2 regions of the Blautia faecicola genome follow, and region 2 is predicted to be linked to the other one. Evidence: predicted binding sites of a transcription regulator. Region 2 holds the regulator's gene; the other holds the start of a gene.
The links. The regulator HrcA, encoded in region 2, represses chaperone genes, less so after heat shock. The targets are predictions, from matches to a motif close to TGTTAGCACTCNNNNNNNNNGAGTGCTAACA.
Positions count from the first base shown of each region.

Region 1 (15,366 bases), 2.0 Mb from region 2:
GCCTGTGCTTCGACTCCCTCGAATACGGTCTCGTACTCGTAATCTTTTTCCATCAGATCCAGAGCCTTGTATTCATTGTCCTTCCAGAACGGATCTTCCATCTGTCCGTTTCTCAACAGATCCGTATAGACAGTTCCCGGAACCTGCGCCGGATACCACTGCACATCGCCCGCAGTATGCATCTTCCATACCGTTGTAAACGGCTGTTTTTTCGTTGTAAAACCCTCCATATTACGCCTCCATTTATATTTTTCTGTAGCTGTTTTTTCCAGTTACTTTTCTCCCTCAGTGTACCATGAAGTTCCGGTGCTTTCAATTGCAAAAAGTTATTTCTACATGCAAGTATGTTGAACGTGCAACGAGATAAAATATGCTTCGCGAATTTTGCTCACGTAAAAAAAGAAGCCCTTGCGGGCTTCCCTTCTCAAGGCCAACCGGATGAAACTGCTCTGCTCCTGCACAAGATCCAAGAGGAATCTATATCACTTGGTTGCGGAGGTAAATGATACAGTAGATCCACAGAACCAGAGTTCCGTTCATCCCTGTCGTTTAATCGTGCATAAATTCAAATAGTCAAGGTCTCGAAACACTACGCTCCTGTTTCGACCATTCCATAAGTTCGCATTTTTTGCAAGCAGAAGAAACTTGCTTCACAAGTTCCTTCTGCTATCACGGCAGTCACCAAGTTCTCACGTAAACGTGGACTTTGGCTCGTTGTCCGCGTAAAAAAGATGTCTTTTCCCCGACAGAAAGTTGACATCTCTTTTTTTCAAACAGGATGTAAAACTTTACTCGGAAGCTTTAACCTTACGACATACAAGCAGGTTTCCTGACTTACAGATCAACAGTCGGCCCTCCTTCTCATACCTTGCGGTACAATGGATCCTACCGGGCTCTCCTCCCTGATTACAGTGACCGGATCGCACAGGATTCTCACCTGAATTCCCTCTCTCACCGGCAAACTTTGTTTGCAGATGCACTTGATATGTTACTATGGAATTTATACAAGAACTATATTAACACTTTGTTACTTTCCTGTCAATACTCCGTTAGGAATGACTTATTCCTTTTATTCATGGATTGATAGATAATAGTATCAAAATCTCATCAAAATGCATCCCGGGAAAGCTACGGCCGCATCGCCAGCACTGCCCCCGCCGGAGCTGTAATTCCTGCTCCCTGGTTCGGATGCAGAATCGAATAGCAGACATCGATCAGAAAAAGCGCGAGCAAAAGAAATGCAATAATTTCCTCGTTTCTGCCCTCTTTTTTTCCAAGCCACTGATTAAATCTCGGTGCGATCCAGTACACGATGGTAAGTCCGCCGGTTCCGAAGATCAGAAGTCCGATCAGACTGACTCTTCCCTGAATCTGAAAGGTATATTCCCGGTAATCCCACCAGCGGGTATGCCAGATCGTCTCCAGCGCCCAGCCGGTCAGGTATTCGATCGTTCCGCACACCAGCATGATCATAAAAAATAATTTCCCCGGCCGCTCAAAAAAATGCCGCAGTACCAGCAGGATCATCACACCGCCCACGCCATAGATCGGAAGCCACGGTCCGAACAGCATGCCACGGTTGATAAAACGGTGATCGATCACCAGATGATATCCCACTTCCCAGCACCATCCGATAAAAGAAAAGAAAAAGAACAGAAAGATCAGGGAAAGCGGCGAATAGCTCTCCGCTGCCGACCTTTTCACATCCTGTTGCATCCACTGTCTGTATACCGCTCTCATTCTGATATCCTCCTTTTTCTGTATTTTCACTGTCTTTAGGATACCCGAATACTTTTGATATTAGTGAAAGGAAAACAAAAGAATTTCTGAAGAAAACAGGAAGAATTTTTTACATAGCATCAATTTTCTTCAAAGTAAAAATATCCGGAAGAGAACACGGAACCTTTCCATGTCTCTCCGGATATTCTTATGCTTATTCTTCTGTTTCTTTTTCTCCATAGAAACCACATCCGTGTTTTCCATGTTCTTTGATCTGATACAGTGCTTTATCGGCATCTTTGAAAATGCTTTCGCCCGGGTTTTCCCGGTCGGAAAATGCAACGCCCACGCTTAACGACACTGCCGGAAGTCCGTCTGTCGGTTCCGAGAGTTCCTGATTCACTGCGGTAATTTTTTCCTGAATCGTATATTTCAGATCACTGGTCATCTCGACCAGCACAATGGCGAATTCATCGCCACCGATTCTGCATACATAGTCTACGCTACGGAATGCACTCTTTAAAAGACTCGATACTTTTTTCAGTATCGCATCACCGGTTGCATGTCCATAGGTATCGTTGACGGATTTGAAGATATCCACATCCACCAGAATCATCGCAAATGGTGCATCGCCTTTTTCATAAATTGCCAGAATTTTTTCAAAAGATCCTTTGTTTAAAAGGTCTGTCATCGCATCATGCTCCGCCTGGTGACGGATCAGCCACTGTGTCTCCTGATTTTCCTCATAAACCTGATTGTACGTAATAGCCAGGTTCTGTAATTCTTCTGCTCCAACTACAGGGAAAATCTCGCCACGCAGAATACTCTCATTATAACGAATCAGCGGTTTCACAACCAGCCAGCGCATCACGATACTGTCTAAAAGAAGCAGTGCGATCACGATCACGATTCCGATCTCCAGTTTCAGATAAATATCTGAAAAAATGCTGGTTGCCCGTCCCTGTCGATTTTGTGTTTTCGTGGTCAGGCTCGCCATACAATCCGATACGTGATCCTGGATTTCTGTTTTCATTCTCTGATACTCGGTATCGCAGACCAGATTCTGCGCTGTTTTTATCTGCTCCTGTGCAGTAAGCGCAAGATCTTCATCGGAAATCGTTGTTTCCTGCAATTCTTCTTCTAACTGTGTCTCTTCTTCTCCATTCGCCAGCGCGATCAGTTTCATCGAGTAATATTCCCGCTCCATAAGCTCACTGGAATAATTCTGCGCCGTCTGCAGCGTCTCAAAGGTATCTGTTCCGTCAAAATACTGCCGGAGTTTCTCCAGAGCGGTTTCCCGTCTCTTCGTTCCATCCGCCTCCTGAAAATACGCTTCCCGGTACTGTGTATCCCCTGTCATCGCATACAGCCGCACCTGCTCGGTCAGATAATCGGAACCATCCTGCAACTGCTTCGCTGCCTTCTCACAGACAATATACTGATCCGTAGCCTCTCTCAACTCCCGAAACTCCTGTGCCCCTTTGACACAGACAAACGTAAATAAAATCGTCAGAAAAATGGTAATCCCCATCCCCCAGGCACTCACCCTCCGAATCCAGACCTTTCTCTTCAATGCATCACGCTTCTTTCCAAAAAACATTTCTACCCGTAATCCTACCACTTCTCCACACTGCTACGCAACCATTCTTCAACATTTTCTCCTCAATTTCCCTTCCAACCATCTTCCTCTCTCTTATTTCATCTCTCTTATCTCATTTCCGTTTCCAATCTCAGCCGCTGCTCGGGGAAAGCCAGGGACAACAGACACTTTGTGGGCGGCTAGCTCAAAACGCCCCTGCCCACGTCTGCTGTTCCTGGCTTTCCCCGAGCGGCGGCATCCGTCAAACGACCACAAAAAAAGAAGCACCCCCACTTCTCGCAGGAATGCCTCTCCCTTTTATACAAACTGGTTCCGATCCACCTCATACACATACTCAATGGATTTCATCTTCTCCACCAGTTCTTCCTTCTCGATGCCCTTATCCTCACAAAGAGCATCCAGACTGGAATAAAAATCTCTCAGCTGCGTATTTACATAACTGAGTAGCATCACCGGATCTTTCGGTATCATCTCAAAACTCCTTTATACAGACTGTACAGAAGCTGTCAACTCACCATCCGTCACATCCAGGACGATCGTATCATCCTGACCGACTTTTCCACCGAGGATCATCTTTGCAGCCAGTGTTTCCACATATTTCTGCAGATAACGTTTCAGCGGACGCGCACCGTATACCGGATCATAACCGCCCTCGATGACGTAACTCTTCGCCGCATCAGTCAGACGGATATGGATTTCCTGATCTGCCAGACGGTTGTTCAGCTCTGCCATTAACAGGTCTACGATACCACCGATGTTGTCTTTGGTCAATGGTTTAAACATAATGATTTCATCCAGACGGTTCAAAAACTCCGGACGGAAATGTCCACGCAGGTCATTCTGTACCATCTCAGCCGCTTCCGGTTTGATGCTGCCATCCTCTTCGATACCATCCAGCAGATAGGACGAACCGATGTTAGATGTCATGATCAGGATCGTATTCTTGAAGTCTACGGTACGACCCTGAGAATCGGTGATCCGGCCATCATCCAGTACCTGTAACAGTACGTTAAATACATCCGGATGCGCTTTCTCAATCTCATCGAACAGAACTACCGAGTACGGTTTTCTTCTGACTGCCTCGGTCAGCTGACCACCTTCCTCGTAGCCTACATATCCCGGAGGCGCTCCGATCAGACGGGATACGGAGTATTTCTCCATATACTCACTCATATCGATTCGCACCATGTTGTTTTCATCATCAAACAGTGTCTGCGCCAGTGTTTTTGCAAGCTCGGTCTTACCGACACCGGTAGGTCCAAGGAACAGGAAGGATCCGATCGGCTTCGTAGGATCTTTGATACCTGCTTTGGAACGGATGATCGCATCGGTCACTTTCGTTACCGCTTCGTCCTGTCCGATCACACGTTTGTGAAGGACATCTTCCAGCCCCAGGATCTTTGTCTTTTCTCCTTCCGTCAGTTTTGCCACCGGAATACCGGTCCATCTGGAAATGATTCTTGCAATCTCTTCATCGGTAACACTCTCATGTACCAGGGAGAGATCCTCATTTTTCACTTTCTCTTCCTCGATCTCCAGCTGTTTTTGCAGTTTCGGCATTTCGCCGTACTGTAATTCCGCAGCCTTGTTCAGATCGTACTGCTGCTGTGCCACCTGGATCTGGCGGTTCAGATCTTCGATCTGTTCACGCAGTGTGGAAAGTTTCTCTACAGAATGTTTCTCATTTTCCCACTGTGCTTTCTGTACGGAAAATGCATCTTTGTATTCTGCCAGTTCTTTTTGCAGATCTGCCAGACGTTCCTGACTGAGTTTGTCGGTCTCTTTTTTCAGCGCCGCTTCCTCAATCTCCATCTGCATGATTTTACGCTGCTGTTCATCCAGTTCTGCCGGAAGAGAATCCAGCTCGGTCTTGATCAGTGCGCAGGCTTCATCCACCAGGTCGATGGCTTTATCCGGCAGGAAACGGTCGGAGATATAACGGTTCGAAAGTGTTGCCGCTGCCACCAGGGCACCATCCGTAATTTTTACTCCATGATATACCTCATACCGTTCTTTCAGTCCACGAAGGATGGAAATGGTATCTTCCACGGACGGTTCATCCACCAGTACCGGCTGGAAACGACGTTCCAGAGCGGCATCTTTTTCGATATACTGACGGTACTCATCCAGTGTGGTAGCACCGATACAGTGCAGTTCTCCACGGGCAAGCATCGGTTTTAACATGTTGCCGGCATCCATCGCACCGTCGGTTTTTCCGGCTCCGACGATCAGATGCAGTTCATCGATAAACAGAATGATCTTTCCTTCGCTCTTTCTGACTTCTTCCAGAACGGCTTTCAGACGTTCCTCGAATTCACCACGATATTTTGCACCGGCTACCAGTGCACCCATATCCAGGGCGAAGATCGTTTTATCTTTCAGTCCTTCCGGTACATCGCCGCGGACGATTCGCTGTGCCAGTCCTTCTACAGCTGCCGTTTTACCTACACCGGGTTCACCGATCAGTACCGGGTTGTTTTTTGTTTTTCTCGAAAGAATACGGATCACGTTTCGAATCTCGTTGTCACGACCGATGACCGGATCCAGTTTCTGATTTCTCGCACGCTCTACCAGATCCTGACCGTATTTTGCCAGGGTATCGTAGGTTGCTTCCGGGTTATCGGAGGTAACTCTCTGGTTTCCTCTTACGGTGCTCAATGCCTGTAAGAAGCGTTCTCTTGTAATTCCATATTCCTGGAACAGTTTTTTCATGCTTGGACTCGGATAACGGAGCATTGCCAGAAACAGATGTTCCACGGAAACATATTCGTCTCCCATGGCTTTGGCTTCGTCCTCACCGCTTACCAGTACCTTATTCAGGTATTGTCCGATATATTGCTGTCCGCCGGAGACTTTGACTCTGGCGTTCAGGGCATTTTCCACGTTATTCAGAAAATGTTCTTTGTTAATCTCCATCTTTTCGATCATCTTTAAGATCAGACTGTCTTCCTGATGAAGCAGATTATACAGTAAATGCTCCTGCTCGATCTCCTGGTTGCCGAAGTCATATGCGGTCTTTTCCAGGTTTTGAACAGCCTGCAATGATTTTTGCGTAAATTTGCTGATATTCATAAGCGCCCCTCCTTTTGGAACACATTGTTTTCTTTGTTCTAGTTGCAATATAACACATGTTTTAGCACTCGTCAATAGGGAGTGCTAATAATTTTTAATTTTTTTCCAGACGGACGCGAAAGAGGCGGCACCGGTTGGGTGTCTGTTTTTCAGATTATACTCGTTTGTGCTTGCACAATAAGGCTTTTGAACTTAGGACACGCTTGATATGTGAAAGTAGCGATTTGCGTAGTAAATCAGCGAATTGCGAATATTGAGAGGATTGCGGGAACAGCTAAGCTGCGGAGCAATCCGTAGTATCAAATGAGTGGCAGAAGACCTTTTGACACTCATATCTTTATATACAAAAAAGGGATACCGTATGTTCAGGTACGGTATCCCCAGCTTTGACGGATCTGTGGTAATATTTCGCTCATGGACCAGTGTTTTTTGGTGTTGGCGGGGCTGTTTGGGTCGTTGACGGTAATTGCACCGTTTTCATCGATACCGGTCAGAACGATAAAGTGACCTGTGTAGGTAAAATCACCCGGATACATGGAACAGATCAGGGGGATGCCGGACCGCAGGGCGGCAAGGATGTTTTCTTGTGTTACCGGGATGTTTTCTGCTGTGAGGCCCAGGTTGTTGGCACCTTCGGTCATCAGCGACCAGGAGGTTCCTTCACCCGGAACGTAATAGCCTTCTTTTTCTGAAAACTGAGCTACGGTCAGGGGATTCCATGTTTCGGAGCCGGTCAGACCACAGGTGATCATGGACAGGCAGGTTGGACCGCAGCCGGTGACGGCAAGGAAATCGCTGCCGTAGGTTTCATACCCCCAGCGTTCATCCCACTGCAAAAAATACGGTATCTCACTGTTTTCTCTGGCAGTTTCCACTTCGGATGAAATATCTATCGTCTGATAGTGTCTTCGCTTCGGATAATTTTTTACAAAATCTGTAGCCTCCGGATATTTTTCTTCCATGTTAAGAAGGCTCTCCGGAATCTGCTCGTGCTGCCGGATCCAGGTTTTCCCTGCCAGCACAACGATGCAGAATGTGGCCAGCAAACCGACGGTCCAGACTATTTTTTTCCGTGTCATATGAAATTTATGACCGCTTTGATTATGTATTTTTTGCTGTTTCCGGTAGTTTTCCTGTGATGCCGCTGTCGCAGCAACGGATGTTATCTGACTTCTCTCTCTCTGCCACCCACTTACCGAAACATTTTCTTTCCATTGTTCCACATCCGGCACATATGTTTCTACATTGCTTTTCCATTTTCCTGATCGATTATTTTCCGCTTTTCGACCCGTTCCCTGTTTTACTCTGTGATTGTTTACTTCCCGCAACTCACGTTTTCTTCTGGCTTTCCGCGCTCTTTCTCTTCTTATTCTGCGTCTCTTTGCCAAAAAGCCGATCAGTTTCATCACAAAATACGCCAATAATGCAATGCCAAAAATGATCAATGCCCCTTCTTCTGTCAGTCCTTCTGTACTGTCCAGCCAGATGAGCACTCCGACCACTGCCATCAGATACAGTAACAATTTCAATATTTTCTTTCCCATTCCCCTCTAAACCTCTTTCTGCCCGGATGGCGTTCTTTTCTCTCTTATTATAAAGAACACCACACGGGCAGACAATTACGTTTCTTTTAAGATTTTCTTATTTCTTCGTCCTCTTCTTTCCGATCCACAAAACCAGACAGGAAGAAAAGATTCCGACGGCCAGACCTCCCAGCACATCGGTCGGATAATGCACGCCCACATACAGGCGGGAAAATGCGATCAGCGCCGCCAGGAGCACTGCCGGTACACCGTATTTTTTCGGTAAGATCCGGTACAGCACCAGCGTGCAGGCAAAGGATGCACAGGTGTGTCCCGACGGGAAAGAATAATCCGTCGGTTTGCTGATCAGCGGCACCAGTCTTTCCACCACTTCATACGGCCGTGTGCGTGCTACCAGATTTTTCAGACACACATTGGTGATCAGCGCGCCGACTCCCATCGACAACAGACCATACCATCCGGCTTTTCCAATCACCGCCCAGGAGCAGTTGCCATTTTTTATCGGATATTTTTCTCCGAGCGTTTTTGCAAATACAACCATCAGGATACATAATGCGATCCAGAACCATCCGCCGTTTCCCAGGGAAGTGATCCCTTTCCAGAACCAGTTCATGCCCTCCCAGCGAAGGTGATCCTGTATCCATAAAAGAATGTTTCCATCCATATCTTTTTCACTTTTGTAACTGTTCAGTACCTTCACAGTTACGAGCCAAAATGTATTTAAAATCACCTTCGGTGATGACATTTTGACTTGTATGTCTCGGGATTTTGGCATGTTCATGCCAAAACACCTCGCGGAATATTTCCTACTGAATAGTTACTCACTTTCTTCTTAATTATATTTTTGTCGTTTCAGGCTTTATCCGTATTTGCCCCGTACACATCCGCGATCTCTGCGATCGATATATAGGCGGAGCGGTCATTTTCACGGACCAGTTCTTTCATTTTTCCTACCTGAAAACGGTTTACCACGATGTACACCACCGTCTTCGGGGAATCGGAATAATATCCTTTCGCCTCGGTGATCGTCATGCCGCACTCAAAGGCTTCGGAGAGTGCCGCGCAGACCTCATCCGGGTGAACCGTTACGATGGTAGCCGCTTTAGATCGATCCAGACCTTCCACAATAAAGTCCACCGTCTTCAGTGCCGCCCCGTAGGTTACGATCGAGTACAGCGGCAAGATCCAGCTGTGGATCACAAATCCGCAGATGATATACAGCACCAGGTTATACGCCATCACAAACGTACCAACCGTAATTCCCAGCCGTTTTGCAAAGATGACGGCGAGAACTTCGATGCCGTCCATCGCTCCTCCAAACCGAATCGCCATACCACTTCCGATACCGGAGATCAGCCCGCCAAAAATAGCGCAGAGAAGCAGATCCGATCCGGCAAGCGGCGATACGATGCTTACATCCACCGGCAGTACATCCGTGATCAGCCATGCTCCGAACGAATAGACCGCCACCGTGTAGATCGCATAGATGGTAAATACGATACCCTGTTTCCGAAGTCCGTATAAAAACAGCGGAATGTTCAATACCAGCAAAAAGAGGGACAGTGACAGCCATTCCGGTGTCAGCTGTGACAACAGGATCGATGTTCCGGAGATTCCGCTGTCATAAAGATCTACCGGGGCTATAAACATCGTGACTCCGAAGGCATTCACCATACCGGCAACCGTGAGGAAGAGAAAATTCTTCCATTTCAGCTTTCCAAGTTGTTGTTTCAAAGTCATGCATAAACTCCTTTCCTTTTCCGTCTGCGCGGTTTCTTCTCATTTTCTTCGCTTTTCCTTTTTCTCCCTGTTGCCATACCTGTATCGAATCCCATCTGTTTTCCGACATTCAGGCAAATACGTCATTCATTTTTTAACACAAATCGCTCGATCGCATACGCAACGCCGTCTTCCTCATTCGACTTCGTGATAAATGCTGCCTTTTTCTTCGTCTCCTCATCCGCATTCGCCATCACCACCGGAAGTCCCGCCATCTCGAGCATGTTCCAGTCATTTGGCGCGTCGCCGCATGCCATGATCTCTTTCCTTTTGATGCCGAGGATCTTTCCCAGTGCCACCAGACCGTTTCCTTTTCCGGCCTTGCCGGAAATGATCTCCATGTTAAACGGTGTCGCATGGCAGATACTCAGATTCGGAAACATCTGCTGCAATTCCTTTTCTCTGCGATCCCGCTCTTTTGTATCGGCAAAGATCAGATGCAGTTTTTCCATCCCGATCTTTTCCTCCCGGATTTTCTCTGTCAGATGTTTCTGGCGTGTCCGGGTGCTTCGGATATACTGTTCCATTGCGGGACTCATCGATTCGTGTCGCACAAAATGATACGTCTCTTCCTCTACATAAATCTTTCCGTCAAAATATGTTTCCCAGTTGCATGATTCTCCCGCCCACTGTTTCATCACTTCGATCACCTGTAACGTGACATCCCAGGGAATCAGTTCTTCATACACCGTCTCCCCGGAAGGGATCCGGATAATACGGGCACCATTAGAAGTCAGCGCATATTCCACACCGGGGATCTCCAAAAAAGCTTTCGGAAGTCCGATTTCCGGTCTTCCGGTGGCAGGAAGCACAACGCATCCCTGACGGATTGCCTCTTCCAGAACGTTTCTGGTATGTGCTGTAATCTCTTTGTTGTTATTAAATACCGTTCCATCCAGATCCAGTCCGACCATGAGAATCTCCGGTTTCATATACTCTGCCTCCTTTTTCAATTTTCTCCGCGCTCCAGCCATCCGCATGCGCCCAGCCCGGAATACTCCATCAGCATCTCCCAGCCATGCACTGCCATCTGCCGGATCTGCGCCGTACTCCACAGTTCATCCGTCGCGATCCCTTCCTCACCCTGGAATGCCAGATGAGCATCCTGCGGATTGCCGTTTTCGCCTTCCTGTAAAAGTTCCTGTAAAAGATAAATCGGCGTATCGTACCGTTTACTCAGTTCCTCGTTTCGATAGGTCAGAAAATCCTTCTCCAGCAGATATTCCCGTTGTCCCTTTTTATCAGCAAAGGAAACCGCCGCCGGCTGAAAATACGGCTGTGCGATCCGGAAAATCTCCTGGCGCCGCTTACAGTATGCACCGGTTCGCTCATCCCGCGGTGCCCAGCAACACAATACACCTAGAACCAGATGAGCTGTCCTTTTCTGTTCTTTGGACAGTTCCATCCGTTTTCTTTTCGTCCGCTGTCCGGCGTTTCCCGGAACCACTTCCGGCGTTTCTTCCTGCCCCCCGGCTTCTGCCTGATCCGCTTCACCTGCTTCCTGTTCCGGAACTTTCATGGTTTCCAGATCTTTCTTTTGAGCTTCTTCCGTCTCCACTCCCGAAACAGTTTCCGCCTTCGCCTCTTCCTCAGGTTCTTTCCGCAAAAGCAGCCATCCCATACCGGAAAATGCTGCCTCTGCCAGTGCAATTTCCCGATCCAGATTTCTCTCGATTTCGCGGATCTTCTTCAGGCATCGGCTGTAGTCTTCCTGTTTTTTCATGGACAGATGCGGCAGGATCAGTTTTTCCACCTCACCGGCACGGATCGGACGTCTCCGGCTGTCTCCTTCTTTTCTGGCTCCGTAGAGTACTTCGTCCATACACGGCTGGTTCAGATATGCATATAAGACTTCCGGCAGGATCTGTCCCTGATCCGGCACGATACGAAGTACACTGCGATCCAGATACAGCGGATCTTCCGCCTGATCCACCAGAATCAGTTTTCCGTTTCTAAGAAGGACATCTCCCGGGCAGACGCGGTATTTGTCATCAATCGCCCAGTCCGCACCTGCATTTTCCTCTACTTTTTCTCCTGCGTGAAGTCCGGTGAGATAGGTCTTCCGGAAATCCTCCAGGCGCACACATGGAAATTCTCCGTTTGGCTCTTCATTTTTCGGAACGCCGGTTCCCACCGGTTCTTTCAGATAGTTTCGAAGTTTCGCCTTTTCTCCATATCGCAGCTGAGAGGCAAAGATTCTCTGAAACAATACCTGCTCATACCGTTCCATCCGGCTTCGCATCTCTTCTTTTTTCAACTTGATCTCTTCAAATCGCTGCAGGTTATCCACAATCTCCTGCTGTTTTTCCAGACTGTCCGGCACATAGATTCGATACTGTCCCAGTGTTTTCCTGCTGATCAGCGCCATCGTGGTCTGATTCGACAGTTTGCGGATTTCTTCCGCATGATACCGGAGTGCATAATATCCGTACAGTGGCAGCACCCGGGTCTCGTCAAAGATCAGAGATACGATCTGCTGGTTCGTAGCAAGTTCCCGACCGGCAATTCCCACTTTTCCGACCGTGCCGACAATGGAAAATAAGACACTGTTTTCCGGTACCAGATTGACCTTTTCTTTTCCCTGTTCCGACAGGTATTCCGATGCCTCCCGGATATAGCCCTGATCCAGATTCTCAATCTTGACCCATGGCGTTCCGGTCTCTGCATAATATTCCTTCTGCTCCCGCTCTGGTGTTCTTCCGGAGATCAGCCGGGCGAGAGATTCCAGTTTGTACATATTTTTCTTCTTACTCATAGTCCCTCGCCATCTCCATCAGTTCCTGTACTTTCTTCATCGTATCGGTTTCCAGATCTGCCAGTTCTTTCAAAAGCTGCGCCGGGGACTCTGTCACAACCGTCTCCTGCTCTTTCCATGGTTTGTATCTTCCTGCTGACAGGTTATTGTCATTTTTTGCGATCGTATCCAGACTTGCGAACCAGCAGGATTTTTCTTCCCAGTGTGCCGGAACCGGATTTTCCCACTGGTTCTGCGCAGCGGCTTCCTCTAACTGATGCTTCCACTGATCTGCCAGTTCTTTCCGATTCTCCCAGGATGCCAGCATCGCCGGAATATCATCCACACCTGTACGCTCCTGCCGGCGGTCCAGGCTGTATCCGAGGTTCTGGATCTCATAAAACCATACCGGCTGCTCTCTGTCGATCTCTTCTTCTCTTGTAAAAATCAGAACCGAAGCCTTGCTTCCCGTATACGGTAAAAATGCTCCCGCCGGCAGGGAAATCACCCCCTGAATCTGGTAGTCATTTAACAGATACTGGCGAACCTTCTGCTCTGCATCATACATAAACAGGGTTCCCTCATTGACCACTGCGATCACCATACCCTGCTTTTTCACATGGTTCATCAGCATCTGCATGTACTGCAGCTGTGCTTTTCTGGTACTGATCCAGTAGCGTTCCTGGTCTTCGATCGGCAGTTCTCCAACCGGTGGATTCGTCACAATCAGATCATATTCCTCATACGTAGGCACTTCTCCTTCCGGCGTGCGCTCCCCGGTTTTATCGATGCGGTCGGTTTCCAGCGGATCATCCCGACGGATTCCCTCCATGCCGCCGCCATGATAAAACTGCAGCATCCGGGCAATCTGCCACTGATTTTTCTCTTCCTCACATCCGTATAACTGCCACTGTGGATACTGCCGGTGTGCTGCCGCAAGGAAACCACCGGTTCTCGTCGCCGGATTCCAGACTTTTTCGATCTTGCGGCCATCTGCCAGCCGGATCAGTGCTTCCGTGAGATTCTCCGGCATCAGAAACAGTCCGGTCGTTCCCCAGGCATACATCTGGCGAAGCATCTCCTCAAGCATCACACCGAACAGATGCGGCATCCCTTCTTCCCAGTCACAGTGATCTGCGGTCCAGTCAATGAGTTTACATAATTCTCTCATCCACAGACCGTTCTCTTCCAGCTTCGCAGTTTCCATAAAATGTCCCGGCTCCACCATCGAAGAACAATACTGCACCTGATACTGCAGCTGCCAGATCCGCTGACCATCCTCCACTTCTTCGTCCCCCGGTGTCCATTCCATTGGAAATCCGGCAAACGGAAAGCTCTCCTGCAGGCTGGCTCTCTTCTGTGATTCGATAAACAGGCGGACATACATCAGATACCCCAGCTGTTCCACCAGACGCAGCGGCTTTTTCTCCTGCTCTGCCTTCAATGTTTTTAAAAGTTCCTGTATTTTCTCTCTTACTTCTGTTTTGGTTGTATTTTTTTCCATACTATACTCCTGTTTTCCACATTCTGACTGGAAATCGTGATTTTTTCCACCATCCACTCCTGGTTTTCCACTCCGTCTTCGATCGTAAGCACCGCCATCGTCAAAGGTGCGCCGAACCGCGGTCTGCCGCAGCTTCCCGGATTCAGCCAGAGTCTTCCGTCGATTTCTTCCACCGTAAACTTGTGACTGTGCCCGAAGACAACTACCTGTACGCCATTCAGATCCCAGGAAACATCTTTTCTGTCGTGCACCATGAAAAAGGAAACACCCGCCTGACAAAACCGCTGTGTTTTTGCGATACGTTCTGCCCACTCCCGGTCGTTATTTCCACGTACCAGATAGAAAGGGGCATTCGGTTTCAGATGCATCCAGAGCTGATCCAGGGTCCGACTCTTATCCACATCTCCGGCATGCAGCACCACATCGCAGGCCGCGATCAGATCCAGAACCGGCAGATGCAATTTTCCATGTGTGTCCGATATGATCCCGATTTTCATCGTTCCATCCTCCTACTCTACGCCCACCTTTTTACAGATGTCGTTCACGCAGCACCGGTCACAGTACGGTTTGGTTCTCGCCGTACAGACTTCCCGTCCATGCATTACCAGCCGGTGACAGAAATCACTTCCCTCTTCCGGCGGAACCAGCTCCCACAGCGCCATCTCCACTTTCTTCGGGTCTTTGATGCCATCTACCAGTCCCATCCGGTTAGTCAGCCGGATACAGTGGGTATCGGTCACGATCGCCGGTTTGCCAAAGACATCTCCCATGATGAGATTAGCACTTTTTCTTCCCACACCCGGTAATTTTAACAATGCCTTGAAATCGTCCGGTACTTTTCCGCCGTACTCATCCCGCAGCATCTTCATGCATGCACTGATATCCCGCGCCTTGCTCTTTCCCAGACCACAGGGGCGCACGATTGCCTCGATATCTTCCACATCTGCCTCGGCAAGAGCCTCCACACTTGGGTATTTTTCAAACAGCCCCTCCACGACCACATTCACTCTGGCATCAGTACACTGCGCCGCCAGCCGCACGCTCACCAGCAGTTTCCACGCCTGGTCATAATCCAGGGTGCACGCCGCATCGGGGTATTCTTTCTTCAACCGCTCTATAATCTCCAGGGTTCTCTGTTTTTTGGTCATTTTTTTTCCTCCTGAAAATTTTCTGTTTATAACTGTTCCGCATCTTTGCATTTTACACACTCCGAAACAGCTTTCTTTTTATCCTTTTCTGCGGGTTACTGTTTTCCCGCTGAATAGTTCTATTTTAACATACTTTGCCCCCTCTGAAATCCCCCGAATCCATTTTTCTTCTTATTTTATATTTACATTTCCGATTCTCCGGCTGTATAATAAACTGCAATTTTATGAAAACACAGGTGATATGGAGAATCAACATGAGTACAAAT
Region 1 is NZ_SDKC01000001.1:2,751,777-2,767,142, forward strand. Features, by position in the region: gene ETP43_RS12420 (beta-mannosidase) at 1-230, opposite strand, end outside; cobalamin riboswitch at 804-999, opposite strand; gene ETP43_RS12425 (putative ABC transporter permease) at 1,129-1,740, opposite strand; gene ETP43_RS12430 (GGDEF domain-containing protein) at 1,934-3,340, opposite strand; gene ETP43_RS12435 (DUF4250 domain-containing protein) at 3,617-3,790, opposite strand; gene clpB (ATP-dependent chaperone ClpB) at 3,803-6,391, opposite strand; gene ETP43_RS17720 (C39 family peptidase) at 6,757-7,935, opposite strand; gene ETP43_RS12450 (phosphatase PAP2 family protein) at 8,033-8,599, opposite strand; gene ETP43_RS12455 (YitT family protein) at 8,788-9,669, opposite strand; gene ETP43_RS12460 (Cof-type HAD-IIB family hydrolase) at 9,798-10,646, opposite strand; gene ETP43_RS12465 (restriction endonuclease subunit S) at 10,664-12,469, opposite strand; gene ETP43_RS12470 (N-6 DNA methylase) at 12,462-13,952, opposite strand; gene ETP43_RS12475 (metallophosphoesterase family protein) at 13,922-14,449, opposite strand; gene ETP43_RS12480 (endonuclease III domain-containing protein) at 14,462-15,100, opposite strand; gene ETP43_RS12485 (HAD-IIB family hydrolase) at 15,355-15,366, shown strand, end outside.
Region 1: the regulator HrcA is predicted to act here: its motif matches at 6,451-6,481, upstream of clpB (ATP-dependent chaperone ClpB).

Region 2 (15,366 bases):
ACGCCTGCTTTCTTGCGGTTACGGATACCCACTCGCCCTGATATGTCACTTCCAGAATCTCCAGACCGGCTGCTTTCACGGCATCTACTACGGTCGGTTCTTTGTCATCGATGATACCGGAGGTAATATATACTGCGCCCGGTTTCATCTGGTTAACAATGACCGGTGTCAGCGGTACCAAAACATCTGCCAAAATATTTGCCACTACGATATCGTAGCATCCGTATCCGACTTTATCCTGTACTTCTTTGTCATCGATGATATTTCCGATCATCATGTCGAAGCTTTCCGGAATGATTCCGTTTACTTCTTTATTTTCTTCCACTGCCGGTACCGCACATGGATCCAGATCGGTTCCGACTGCGTGTTTTGCACCCATTTTCAGTGCAATGATCGACAGAATACCGCTTCCGGTTCCCACATCGAGAAGTTCGGTCTCCGGTGTCACGTATTTTTTCAGCTGGCGGATACACAGCTGTGTGGTCTCATGCATACCGGTTCCAAATGCTGTTCCCGGATCGATATGGATGATCATCTTGTCTTTGTCTTCTTCTTTGACTTCTTCCCAGGAAGGAATGATCAGAATGTCATCCACATAAAACTGTTTGAAGTATTTTTTCCAGTTGTTGATCCAGTCGATATCTTCCGTCTCATCCACGGCAATACTGCCCTCGCCGATCTCACAGAACATCCGCAGGGATTCCAGTTCTTCTTTTACCTGAGAAAGAATCTCTTCTTCTGTTTTCTCCTCGCCATTTACCGTAAGGGTTCCGTCTTCTGCCTCTTCCACAAAGAAACTTAAGTAAGCGATTCCGTCATCTTCCGGTCCGTCCGGCAGGATGTCTACAAACATCTGCTCTTTTTCCATCGCAGTCAGCGGCACTTTGTCTTCAATCTGTGCGCCTTCCAGTCCGATATCATATAACGTACTGATGATAATATCTTCTGCATCTGTCACTGTTTTTATTTTAAATTTTTTCCATTTCATAGTATTTCTCACCTTTCTGTACAAGTACACAAGTGCATAGCTATGATAACTATACTAGATTCTGTCCGAAAAAGCAACAAAAGAGATTGCCCGGAAACTATTTCTGTTTTCCGGACAGTCTCTTTTGCCTGTAACTGTCTGACTCTTTTTTATTTTCTGTCGTACAGTCTGTTATTTCTAATCTTCGTAACTGTTCAGTTCCTTCACAGTTACAAATATTCCTTACTGAATAGTTACTAATCCTCAAAGGTTTCTTTCAGTTTATCCATGAAGCGTTTTTTCTTTTCTTTCTCCGGTGCCGGTTTTCCCTGGCATGCTGCGTCGAAAGCACGAAGTGCATCTTTGGCTTCCTCGGAAAGTTTGGTCGGTACCTGGACAACCAGGGTGACATACTGATCACCACGAACATTTTTGTTTCTCAGTGACGGTACACCTTTTCCGCGCAGACGGATCTTGGTATCGGTCTGTGTACCGGGTTTTACTTCGTACTCTACTTCACCGTCTACCGTGTTGATGCGGATCTTACCACCCAGTGCAGCCTGTGCATAGGTGATCGGTGCTGTGGAGAAGATATTCATATCCTGTCTCTGGAAGATCGGATGACGGGCTACCTGTACTTCTACCAGCAGATCGCCTCTCGGTCCGCCATTGGTTCCCGGTTCTCCTTTTTCACGAATACGGATGCTCTGTCCATCGTCGATACCTGCCGGAATAGATACCTGGATCTTCTTTCTGCTTGCGGTAAATCCGGTTCCACGGCAATCCGGGCATTTGTCTTTGATGATCTTACCGGTTCCTCCACAGTCCGGACAGGTCTGTACGTTTCGTACCATACCGAACATGGACTGCTGTGTATAGGTTACCTGACCGGTTCCATGACATTTGCTACAGGTTTCCGGAGAAGTACCCGGTTTTGCACCGGTTCCGTTACATTTGGTACAGGTATCTTTCAGTGTCAGTTCCAGTTCTTTTTCGCAGCCGAAAACTGCTTCCTGGAAAGTAATATGAACAACCGCACGCAGGTTTGCTCCACGCATCGGACCGTTGTTCGCTCTGCGGCTTCTTCCGCCGCCGAACAGATCCCCGAAAATATCGCCGAAGATATCGCCCATATCTGCGCCGTTAAAGTCGAATCCACCGAAACCGCCACCCTGACCGGCTCCACCATTTTCAAATGCTGCATGACCGTACTGGTCGTATGTTCTTCTCTTTTCCGGATCGCTCAGTACGCTGTACGCCTCTGTCGCCTCTTTGAATTTTGCTTCTGCTTCTTTATCCCCTGGGTTCATATCCGGATGATATTTTTTCGCCAGTTTCCGGTATGCTTTTTTCAAGGTCGCATCATCAGCTCCGCGCTCTACACCCAGAACCTCATAATAATCTCTTTTCTCTGCCATTTTCTTTCACCTTATCGAAACGCCTCGTACCCCTGGGGGATACAACTGCGGAATTATCAAACTAAATGATGTTGGGGTCAAAAAATATTTTGACCCCTTTGATACCGGATTGTTCCGTACTTCGTACTCTCACAATCCTCAAAAACATTCGTAATCCGCTCATTTTTCTTCGAAAAATAGCTACTTACTCATGTTTTTGGCGGGTTAAAAGTTCAGAAATCTTCCTGCAAGCAAGCTTGCGTCAGATTTCCGACCTTTTAACCCTGGTATCATCACATTATGGGGACGGTGATCCTTCCGGTATCCCCGTCCCCTGAACTTACTTACATGAGTTTTGCAACCGTTTGGTAAGCATTTTTATTCGCTTTATTAAACTTCTTTGTAGTCAGCGTCTACGACATCATCGCCGTAGCCTGCTTCGCTGGATCCCTGAGAAGCACCGCCTGCTGCACCGTTCATGTCCGGACCTGCACCCTGAGCACCTGCTGCTCCCTGTGCCTGCTCGTATACTTTTGCGAACAGTTTCTGTGCGCTTTCCATCAGTTTTTCTTTTGCAGCTTTGATCTCTGCAACTTGCTCATCTGTCATGTTATCTACAGGAGCCTTTGCAATCAGATCTTTCAGAGCTGCCAGATCAGCTTCTACTGCTGTCTTATCGTTGGCATCCAGTTTGTCACCTACTTCTTCGATGGCTTTCTCTGTCTGGAATACCATAGCGTCTGCATCGTTTCTTGTATCGATAGCTTCTTTTCTCTTCTTATCCTGTGCTTCGTACTCAGCAGCTTCTTTTACTGCTTTGTCGATATCGGAATCAGACATATTGGAACCAGCTGTGATAGTAATGTGCTGTTCTTTTCCTGTTCCCAGGTCTTTTGCAGATACATTTACGATACCGTTGGCATCAATATCAAAAGTTACTTCGATCTGCGGAACACCTCTTCTTGCTGGCGGGATACCATCCAGACGGAACTGTCCAAGAGATTTGTTGTCTTTCGCAAACTGTCTCTCACCCTGTACGACGTTGATGTCTACGGCTGTCTGGTTATCTGCTGCTGTGGAGAAGATCTGGCTCTTCTTGGTCGGGATGGTTGTATTTCTCTCGATCAGTCTGGTTGCGATACCACCCATTGTCTCGATAGACAGTGACAGTGGAGTTACATCCAGAAGCAGGATATCGCCGGCACCGGCATCGCCTGCCAGTTTACCACCCTGTACGGAAGCTCCCAGAGCTACGCACTCATCCGGGTTCAGGCTCTTGCTTGGTTCATGTCCTGTCAGCTGTTTTACTTTATCCTGTACAGCCGGGATACGTGTAGAACCACCAACCAGAAGGACTTTGCTCAGTTCAGAAGCGGTCAGTCCTGCATCTGACAGTGCTCTTCTTACAGGTTCTGCTGTCAGTTCTACCAGATCATGTGTCAGTTCATCGAATTTTGCTTTTGTCAGGTTCATATCGAAGTGTTTCGGACCTTCTGCTGTAGCTGTGATGAATGGCAGGTTGATGTTGGTTGTTGTAGAAGAAGAAAGTTCTTTTTTCGCTTTCTCTGCTGCTTCTTTGATTCTCTGCAGAGCCATCTTATCCTGAGACAGGTCTACACCTTCTGTTCTCTTGAACTCTGCCAGCATGTAATCTGCTACTTTCTGGTCGAAGTCATCACCACCCAGACGGTTGTTACCTGCGGTAGACAGAACTTCGATAACGCCATCACCGATCTCGATGATAGATACATCAAATGTACCACCACCTAAGTCGTATACCATGATCTTCTGTTCCTGTTCGTTGTCCAGACCATATGCCAGAGCTGCTGCTGTAGGCTCGTTGATGATACGTTTTACATCCAGACCTGCGATCTTACCTGCATCTTTGGTTGCCTGACGCTGTGCATCGTTAAAGTAAGCCGGAACAGTGATAACTGCCTCTGTTACTTTTTCACCCAGGTAGTTTTCTGCATCGGATTTCATCTTCTGCAGGATCATAGCGGAAATCTCCTGTGGAGAATATTTTTTGTCATCGATGGTTACTTTGTAGTCAGTACCCATATGTCTTTTAATAGAAGAAACTGTTTTATCTGCGTTGGTTACTGCCTGACGTTTTGCAGGTTCACCTACCAGTCTTTCTCCTGTTTTTGTAAATGCTACTACAGATGGTGTTGTTCTTGCTCCTTCTGCATTTGTGATAACGGTTGGTTTTCCACCTTCCATAACAGCTACACAGCTGTTTGTTGTTCCTAAGTCAATACCAATGATTTTTCCCATGACTGTTTCCTCCTCATGAATTATAATCTTAATCTATATTCTGATAATTGTTAGTTGGCTACTTTTACCATGCTGTGGCGGACTACACTGTCTTTGTACATGTAACCCTTCTGGAACTCTTCTACTACGATGTTCTCTCCGACTGTTTCATCTTCCACATGCATCACTGCATTGTGAAAATCCGGATTGAATTCATTTCCTACAGCTTCAATGGCTTTTACTCCCATGCCATCCAGTGCGGTGAGGAACTGTTTGTAGATTTTTTCCATTCCCTGTACGAAAGGATCTTCTTTGTCTTCTGCGACATCCAGACCTCTTTCAAAGTTATCGACTACCGGAAGGATCTTCTCGATCACATCCTTGGCTCCCACAGCATACATACCTGCTTTTTCTTTTTCGGTACGTTTTCTGAAGTTTTCGAACTCGGCCATCTGGCGTTTTACGCGATCGGTCAGTTCTTCGATTTTTTCATCTTTTTCATCTTTTTTATCTTTTTTCTTTTTTCCAAAAAGTTTTTTCTCTTTGGTCTCTTCCACTTCTTCGCTTCCTGCCTGAGTTTCAGGAGTTGCTTCGGTGACTTCGTCTTCAGCTGCCTCGGTTTCTTTTACCTCTTCGGCTGTCTCCTCAGCAGTCGTTTTATTTTCTTCTGTCATCTCTCACATTCCACCTTTCTACGGCTTTTTGAATATGTTGTCCAACTGGACTTTCAATGTTTTCAGATTATCTACTACATTTTCATAATCCATTCGCTTCGGTCCGATAATTCCTATCGTTCCTTTCATTCCCTCTCCCAGATCATACGATGCGGTAACTACGCTGCAGTCTTTCATGGTCTGTATCGGGCTTTCATTTCCTATATATACCTGAATTCCTGTATTCTCTCCGGAATCAGAAACGGTATCTTTAATCATCTCAACCAGTTCCTGCTTATCCTCAAATGCGGATATCAGCTCGCTGGCTTTACTGCTGTCTGCCAGTTCCGGATACTTGAAGATGTTGGTCGCTCCGCTTGTATATATCGGAACTTCCTCATCGTCCACTGCAATGGCATCTGCCACCGCATCTAATACGGTACTTACCACGCCGCTGTGGACACCTGCCTGTTCTTTCAGCTTCGTGATCATGCCAAGACTGATCTCTTCGATCGTCAGGCCATTCAGCTGTGTGTTCAATAACAGGTTCAGTTTCAGGATCTGTTCATCATCGATCGTCTCATCCAGATTCACGATCTGGTTCTTTACCAGGTTGCCTTCCACAACGATCACCGCCAGAAGCTGTTCTTCGTTCAGCTTGGATAACTGAATGAACTTTACTTTGTTGTGATGATAGGTAGGACCGGTAATGAGCGTCGCATAATTCGTATTGGATGCAAGCACCTTGACCACCTGTTTGAGCACCCGTTCCATCCGGTCTGTCTTCTCGATCATGATTTCCTTCATCTCGGAAACTTCCTGATCTTTTTCTTTCATCAGTTCATCGACATATAACCGATAACCGAGATCCGATGGAATCCTGCCCGCTGAGGTGTGAGGCTGTACGATGTATCCCAGATCTTCCAGATCCGACATCTCATTTCGAATGGTGGCAGAACTCAGATTCAAATCTGTGTATTTGGAAATGGTTCTCGAACCAACCGGCTCACCAGTTTCCAGATAGGTCTGGATAATCGCTTTTAAAATCTTGCGTTTTCTTTCATCCAAATCCTGCATCTTCTCTGCCTCCTTCTTTGTCTTTTTGTTGTGTTAGCACTCGTTTAAGTGGAGTGCTAACATCTATGGTTTAAAGATAGCACTGCCTCTTTTATTTGTCAATGGGTATTTTGAAAATTTTTGTTTTTTCTTGGATTTCTTTTCTTATTGGTGTTTTAAGCTGGAAATTTTCTCCTGTGTTTTTCTCTTACTTTCGTTTTCTGGAAGCCTCTGTGTTCTCATACAAGCATAGTTTTGACACATTATTCACTCACGTAAGATGACATATACTTTATGCTTTGCAAACTTTTCTCGTTATCGCAACAATCGCCGTGTTCTCACACAACCAGGTCTTTGACTCGTTGCTCGCGTAAACGAGAAAAATACGCTTCACGAATTTTTCTCGTTATCACGGCAGTCGCCAAGGTCTCATGCAAGCATGGACTTTGGCTCGTTGCTCGCGTAAAATAAAAAGAAAGAATCTCCTGCCGAAAATGTCCTCTCACACATTTTGAGGATATTTTCCCAGAAAATTCTTTCTTTATATAAATACAGATTTTTGAGTCGTACTCTTACTTGTCCAGTTCTTCCAGATTCTTCTTCAGTTCAATCATCTGGTCACGCAGCTCGGCTGCCATCTCGAAGTTCAGGTCGGCTGCTGCCGCTTTCATCTGTTTTTGTACTTTTCCGATCAGTTCTTCGAGTTCCTTGCGGCTCATGGATTCCATATCTTTTTCCAGCTTCTTCTGCGTCTTTGCCACTTCTTTGGATATGCTGATCAGATCCCGGACTGCCTTTTTGATCGTCTTCGGTGTAATTCCGTGTTCCTTATTATATGCTTCCTGTAGCTCTCTTCTCCGAAGCGTCTCATCGATCGCACGGCGCATGGAATCGGTGATCACATCGGCATACATGATGACATGTCCCTCTGCATTTCTGGCTGCGCGACCGATCGTCTGGATCAGAGAAGTTTCCGATCGCAGGAATCCTTCTTTATCCGCATCCAGGATTGCTACCAATGAGATCTCCGGGATATCCAGCCCTTCTCGAAGCAGGTTGATGCCGACCAATACATCGAAGACATCCAGACGCATATCACGGATGATCTCCGAACGTTCCAGCGTATCAATATCGGAATGCAGGTATTTGACACGGATACCCAAATCTTTCATATAATCGGTCAGTTCCTCTGCCATTCGTTTGGTAAGCGTTGTCACCAGGATCTTATTGTGTTTTTCCACCTCTTTGTTGACTTCCCCTACCAGATCGTCAATCTGTCCCTCCACCGGACGCACTTCCACATAAGGATCCAGAAGTCCGGTCGGACGGATGATCTGCTCTGCCCGAAGAAGTTCGTGATCTTTTTCATACTGTCCCGGCGTTGCCGACACGAAAAGCACCTGATCAATCCTCTCCTCAAATTCTTCAAAGTTCAACGGGCGGTTATCTTTTGCCGACGGAAGACGGAATCCATAATCCACCAGCGTCGATTTTCTCGACTGGTCACCAAAATACATCCCTCGCACCTGTGGCACTGTAATATGGGACTCATCGATCATGATCAGATAATCATCCCCGAAGTAATCCATCAGTGTATACGGCGGCTCTCCCGGTTTCAGTCCTGCCAGATGCCGGGAATAGTTCTCGATACCGGAACAAAAACCTGTCTCTTTCATCATTTCCAGATCAAAATTGGTCCGTTCGCTGATTCTCTGTGCCTCGAGAAGTTTGTCTTCGCTTTTAAAATACGCCACCTGTTCTTCCATTTCTTTTTCAATGGCCTTGGAGGCCTCCAGGATACGTTCCATCGGCACAACATAATGAGACGCCGGATATAAGGCGATATGATTCAGTTCTCTCCGGATCTCCCCGGTCAGCACATCCACTTCCGTGATCCGGTCAATCTCATCTCCGAAGAATTCCACCCGGATCGCCACATCCGATTCATATGCCGGAATAATCTCCACCACATCCCCTCGCACCCGGAAGGTTCCACGGTGAAAATCCATATCGTTTCGGTCATACTGCATATCAATCAGACTCCGCAGCACCTCATCCCTGTCTTTCTCCATTCCAGGACGCAGAGAGATCATCATGTTCTGATAGTCTTTTGGACTACCGATTCCATAGATACAGGAAACACTCGATACGATGATGACATCTTTTCGTTCGGAAAGTGCTGCTGTGGCGGAAAGACGGAGCTTATCGATTTCTTCGTTGATGGCGGAATCCTTGGCAATGTAGGTGTCCGTGGACGGGACGTAGGCTTCGGGCTGATAGTAATCGTAGTAGGATACAAAATATTCCACTGCGTTATTCGGGAAAAACTCCTTAAACTCTCCATATAACTGCGCTGCTAATGTTTTATTATGTGCGATGATCAGTGTCGGTTTATTCAGCTGCTGAATGACATTTGCCATCGTAAATGTCTTACCGGAACCTGTGACACCAAGCAGCGTCTGGCACTGGTTGCCTTCTTTGAACCCTTCGACCAGCTCTTTGATCGCTTCAGGCTGATCGCCGGTTGGTTTGTATTCGGATACTAATTCAAAATGATCCATATGATTTCTCCTGATCCGCTCTGGCTGGCGGTGATATTTTAGAAATAGTAGTTGTATTCTTAGTATTGTTACTTATCCAGTATAGCATTCGGAAGAAAAAAAGTACAGAGCAAAGCCGAATGTTTGTTCTGTGAAATTTAATTGTAAATTTTAAACACATTGACAGACCATCCTTTTCCGATATATACTATTTTTATTACACACGTAAGATTTAGAGGAATATCACATGAGCAATCTGCCTCAAATTTCAGAAGCTGAATTTGAAGTTATGAAAATCGTTTGGAAATACGCACCAATCAGCACCAATGAAATTACTGAAAAATTAACACAAATTTCCAGTTGGAGTCCTAAAACAATTCAGACATTGATTAAACGTCTCGTTTCTAAAAAAGCACTAACCTATGAAAAACAAAGCCGGGTTTTTGTCTATACTCCATTGGTCAAGGAAGACGAATATATTCGGCAGGAAAGTAATTCTTTTTTAAAGCGATATTATAATGGTAATATCACTTCTATGCTTGCCTCTTACATTGAGGATGATAAATTGTCTGAAGAAGACATTGCCAGCTTACGGAATCTTCTTTCCAATCATTAACCATGGGAGGAGCATATTTTGATATATTTTAGTTTTCGATTTTTACTCTGTAATGCCATCATTTGTATTTTTTTAGGTAGTTTACTGGGATTAAAAAATTTATTGCAAAGGCAATTATCCGCACGTATGCAATATAATCTTTCGATTATATTTCTTGCCGTTCTAATTGTTCCCTTTTTACCGATAAACTCTGCCCCATCTTCTATATCGTGGAGACATTTGCTGACAGCCAGTTCAAGTACCAATGGTGACATTCAAACCACTTTTCTTTCTGGTAATGGTTATAATTTGGATAAAATAAATGATTTTGCTGTCTCTGTCAGCACCCAAATACCAACTTTTATTCACACATTACTTGTATTTTTCTGGAGTATCGGTATATTCATAATGTTTTTTCTTCTCTACCGCTCAGTAAAACAAGTAAAAGCCTTACATAGTTCTGCTTTACCTCTTCAAAATGAAGAACTAAACGCTCTTTATATAGAATGTTTAAACGAAGTGAACAGCAAGCATACCATTCCGATTTATAGTACAGCATTTTTGAAATCTCCTGTTTTGGCTGGTTTCCTGCATCCTCGCATTTATCTTCCAATTCACTTGATTTCAGATTTTAACGCTGGAACTATAAGTTCAACTGATATTCGATATATGCTTCTTCATGAACTGCAGCACTACAAGCATAAAGATATTCTAATTGGATATTTGATAAATACAGTAAATGTTTTCTACTGGTTCAATCCCCTAATCTGGTATTTTCTAAAAAGAATACGACAGGAACGGGAACTTGCCTGCGACAGTGCTGTATTACAATTATTAAAAGAAACAGAATACAAGTCATATGGAAATACACTGATTAACTTTGCCGAAACAATAGCTCTGTCTCCATTCCCTCTTACTATGGGAATCAGTGGAAATATAAAACAGTTAAAAGGACGCATTTTAAATATTGCATCATTCCACCAACCTACTTTTAAACAAAAAATTCGTGGATATCTTATATGCATATTCGTCTCTACTATCATCATTGGATGCATTCCCATACTTTCTGTTTATGCTTCTGATCAGACTGGCTATCATTTTGACACAACCGAAAAGAATATTACTCAGCTAAATCTTTCTTCCAATTTTGGGGACTACACCGGAAGTTTTGTTTTATATGATCAGTCTGCTGATAGATGGAATATTTATAATATGGATCATGCTTCCACACGTGTATCACCGAATTCGACTTATAAAATATATGATGCATTACTTGGCTTGGAATCCGGAATTATTACACCAGAACATTCCACTTTCACATGGAATGGAGAACCATATCCTTTTCATTCATGGGAAGCCGATCAAGATTTAACCTCGGCTATACATAATTCCGTAAACTGGTATTTTCAGGCAATTGATTCACAGGCAGGTTTTGAAGCCGTAAGAACATTTTTACAGACAATAAACTATGGGAATCAGAATACTGGAACAAATCTAAATCTCTATTGGACAGATTTCTCTCTGAAGATATCACCTATAGAACAGGTGGAATTGTTACAGAATTTCTATCAAAATAATTTTCATTTTGACAGTAAAAATATCCAGGCAGTAAAAAAAGCCCTGCTACTTTCCACTACTTCTTCCGGTTCTCTTTACGGGAAAACAGGAACCGGTCGTGTCAATGGTAAAGATGTCAATGGCTGGTTTATCGGATACATTGAAACAGCGAATAATACTTACTACTTCGCAACAAATATTCAATCCTCTTCTGGTGCAACTGGAAGTCAGGCTACCAAAATAACAGAATCTGTACTTTCTAATCTTGGTATTTGGAAATAAATAAAGAGAACTGATAGCATAATTTCCCGTTATCAGTTCTCTTTATTTATTTCTTCTCTACTGATCAATTCTGCAAATTACCTAACCGGTACTGATACCTCGGTATATTATCAATACCATTATCTAAAATCCTGTTTCCAACATACTGAATCGTTCCATCATCCTGAATTTTCATCGTAAGTTCGTGTGTAATAACAACATCATTACATACAACAGAATCACATACTGCATGAATTGTCAAAACAATGGTTCCATCTTCATTATGCCTGACCTCTGTTACTTCCGGTAAAGACAAGCCAAAATGTGTTGGTGAATAATTACCACATCCCAATCGTTTCCAGATAAACATATTACTTTGTTCATCGTAGACCGCCCATTCTTTCAATTCTTCTTTTGTAACAGGAAGATATGTCATAATTACATTTTCGAACTCTTCTGCTGGAATTCCCACAACCTCTTTTTCTGCAGTAAATTTTTCTCCATATTTCATTTGATAAAAATATTCATAAAGTCCATTATAATCCAACCCCTGCATATCCTCCGCATTCCAGTTTGAACATAACAGATTGTTTCCCTGATAGCCGAACGTACTCACATATTTTTTTGAATATTCCCGACACTCCTCACTCAAAGGCTTTACCCGGATAATACAACTTCCATCTACAATCTCTGTCACTTCCGGTGGTTCAGGTACGCATAATTCATAACAGAAATTTCCATTTTCAGTATATGCCCATTCTTTTATTTTTGATAGCGATATGTATGTAAGTACAGGCTCTGTATCCTCACTCCAGATCATTTTTGCGAACATCACACTCATTTCTTTTCCATCATAACTATATTCTTTTCTGGTAATTCCACCATCTGTATCTGCTTCATATAAAATTACACTTCCTTTTTCTTCTTGTTCTGCAGATTTTAAAAATTGTTCCATCTTCTGATAATTATCCATAACAGAATAATGATCGGAACCAATGACCGGATTCCCATTTTGTTTGATAATTTCTTTCATCCGATTCATCATTTGCTCAGCAGTATTCTGATCTGCTTCTTGTATTCCATTATATTCAGAATAAATGTCTCGGACAATGCCCATAATTTCTTCACAATCGTTCACAACTTCCTTTTTCTTGTCTTCATCGATTGGTAGATTATATCCCTTATCCGGATTTTCCATGGTAGTGTTTTTCTGATTCTTCTCATTTTTTACATCTGTGCTATTTAACGATATCTTACTTTCACAGGAAGTCAGAATCATTCCTATACAAAGTACTAACAAAATACTTTTTCTTTTCATATTGCCCCCTAATTATTACTGTAATTCTCTTCCCACTCTTCTTCTGTTAACCTTGGCATATACCACCCTGCATTTGCATTTTGATCTGAACTGATTACCTTATTTGATAAATACTGGAAACTTCCGTCTTCCATAGGTTTTATCATCAATTCACTGGTGATTGCCTGATCTAACATTCTGATTTCCCATACTGCTTCTATCGTAAGTTTTAATGTTCCATCTTGTAATTTTTCATATGAGATAACTTCCGAATATGGCTCATATGGGAATTCACAATCATATAACCCTCGCGGTCTGTATCTAAAAGTTTTATTATCAGAGTTATAAAAAGTTCCCTTTTCAATCTCAGTATTACTAAATGGTAAATAGGTCTTTATAACCTCTTCAAACTCATCTTCTGGAACTTCATATTCTACTCCACCATAATTTGCTTCATATGGAACTTGCTTTCCATATTTCATATAATACATTTTTTCATAAAGATCATAAAAATCAAGTTCCGTATAATTCTGATTATCCCAATTTGTAATCAACAGATTATTAAGTGCATACCCCAACGGCATAACATATTTTCGATTCAATTCCCGGCATGTTTTATCTAATGGCTGCACTCTGAATCCAGTTTCACCCGGTGCTCCATCAAATCCCGGTGGGTGATATTCCTCCAGAAACAAGTATCCTTTTTCTGTATATTTCCACTCATATGCTTCATATTCATCATAATAATTAGCCTGTGGACTATTATCCTTCCATTTAACCTGACATAATCGAACATTTATCTTTCCATTCATTGACTCTAAATGATATTGTATAATTTCCCCTTCATCAAATACAACAACAATATCAACTGCTGCCTGTTCTTCTTTCTCCGCTGCTTTGCAAAATTCTTCTACTTTTTCACGATTGACCATATCAATCTGATTATCACAATCTACTGCCGCATATTCTTTCTCTTCCAGACAATTGATAATTTTTCTTTTCGCCTTTAATGTATTTAACTCCGACTTCTCCTTCATATAAACAGACCGAAAAGTTTGCGCTGTTTTTTTTACTTCTGCATTCATTTCAGATTCTACGGTTTCTTTCTTTTCTTCTTTTTCCGTAATTCGATTTTGGCCGCACCCTGTAAAAACAATAAGAACTATCAATATCATCGCAAATTTCTTACACATGTAATAATTCCCCGTAAAAATTTTTTTATTTTTCAAAATATTCCTCCAATACGGTTGCATCCTTTTTAACAACATAACCACTTCCACCGATTCCTTTCACATTCTCAACCATACTGATAAGAAGAATTGGTTTGTCCACGCTTTTATCTGCCGTAAACACCGAAAACCACCCGATTTCTTTGCCAGAAGTATCTTCTTTCGTTGTCTTCAACTCGGCTGTCCCTGTTTTTCCAGCAAGCAAAATATCGTCACGATGTGCAGCATATCCGGTTCCTTCCGGATCATTTACAACACCTTCCACCCCTTGCATAATTTCTTCTACATTTTCTTCGCTAAACGCATTTTCTATCCATGTTTCACCAGATGCTTCTTCTTTGTATTTCAAATATGGTTTTATCATATTCCCTTCATTTAAAAATGAAGTATAAATACTTGCCAGATGTAATGGATTTACAAGAATCTGCCCTTGCCCATAACCACTATCTGCCAATTGTATTTCTGTTTCTATTTTATCTGTATTGGAATATGTTGATTCCTGCATCGCAATCTCAAACGGCATATTCTGATTAAATCCTATTTCATTTAAAGTATTCATGAAATTCTCACTACCAATTTTAAGAGCTGCCTTTGCAAAATAAATATTATCAGAATAGATAATTGCATTTTTCATAATAACCGGTTCATATTCATGAAGTGTTGTCACTTGATAAGATCCCCAAGACGAATCTTTCTGCCATGCCAAACCTTCATTTCCAAAATCTTCTTTTGGATCTATGCTTCCCGTTTTCAACCCAATTCCTGCCACAACTGGTTTAAATGTTGAGCCAGGACACCATACTTGACGAAAACGATTATATAATGGCTTCTTTTCATCTTCGTTTAATGATGTCCATTTCTCTGATGATAAGCCCCGTATAAATTCATTATTATCATAAGATGGGGTACTTACCAAAGCCAATACTTCTCCCGTATAAGGATTCATTGCGACAGAACACCCCGGATCTTCTTTAAACTGCTCGTATAATGATTTTTGCAAATCGGAATCTATCGTTAATCTTATATCCATACCATCTTCTTTAAAAATACTTGCAAGAACCTCTTTTACTTCCCCATCACTATCCAAAATCTTTATATCACAACCATCTTTTCCTTTTAATTGCTTTTCGTATAACTTTTCCACCCCAGATCTTCCGATTACACTTTCAGCTGAATATCCTTCCCCTGGATGATTTTCCAAATCTTCTGCTGTTACAGACTGTACATAACCAATTAAATGAGCTGCTGCTTCCCCTAACTCATAGGTTCTAACTTCCACATCTGATAGCATAACCCCTGGAATTTCCAAAAGTTTATTCTGACAATCCTGCTCTTCAAGTGTCTTTTCTTCTGGCTGTATTTTCATTAAATCTATTTCTTCTACTTTCGGAATAGTTTCAATTGGTACAAAAGAATCTTCTTTTACCCACTTTGCTGTGAGTTTGTTATTTATTGTTTCTACATCTATCTCTAATAACTCCGCTATTTTTTCAATAGATACATTCCTGTCTTCCAGCTTTCCCGGTATAATGCCAACTGATGTTGCTACTCCTTTTCC
Region 2 is NZ_SDKC01000001.1:786,558-801,923, reverse strand. Features, by position in the region: gene prmA (50S ribosomal protein L11 methyltransferase) at 1-988, opposite strand, end outside; gene dnaJ (molecular chaperone DnaJ) at 1,225-2,385, opposite strand; gene dnaK (molecular chaperone DnaK) at 2,755-4,641, opposite strand; gene grpE (nucleotide exchange factor GrpE) at 4,692-5,294, opposite strand; gene hrcA (heat-inducible transcriptional repressor HrcA) at 5,313-6,350, opposite strand; gene uvrB (excinuclease ABC subunit UvrB) at 6,902-8,890, opposite strand; gene ETP43_RS03630 (BlaI/MecI/CopY family transcriptional regulator) at 9,117-9,485, shown strand; gene ETP43_RS03625 (BlaR1 family beta-lactam sensor/signal transducer) at 9,504-11,303, shown strand; gene ETP43_RS03620 (DUF6070 family protein) at 11,368-12,600, opposite strand; gene ETP43_RS03615 (DUF6070 family protein) at 12,609-13,808, opposite strand; gene ETP43_RS03610 (penicillin-binding transpeptidase domain-containing protein) at 13,798-15,366, opposite strand, start outside.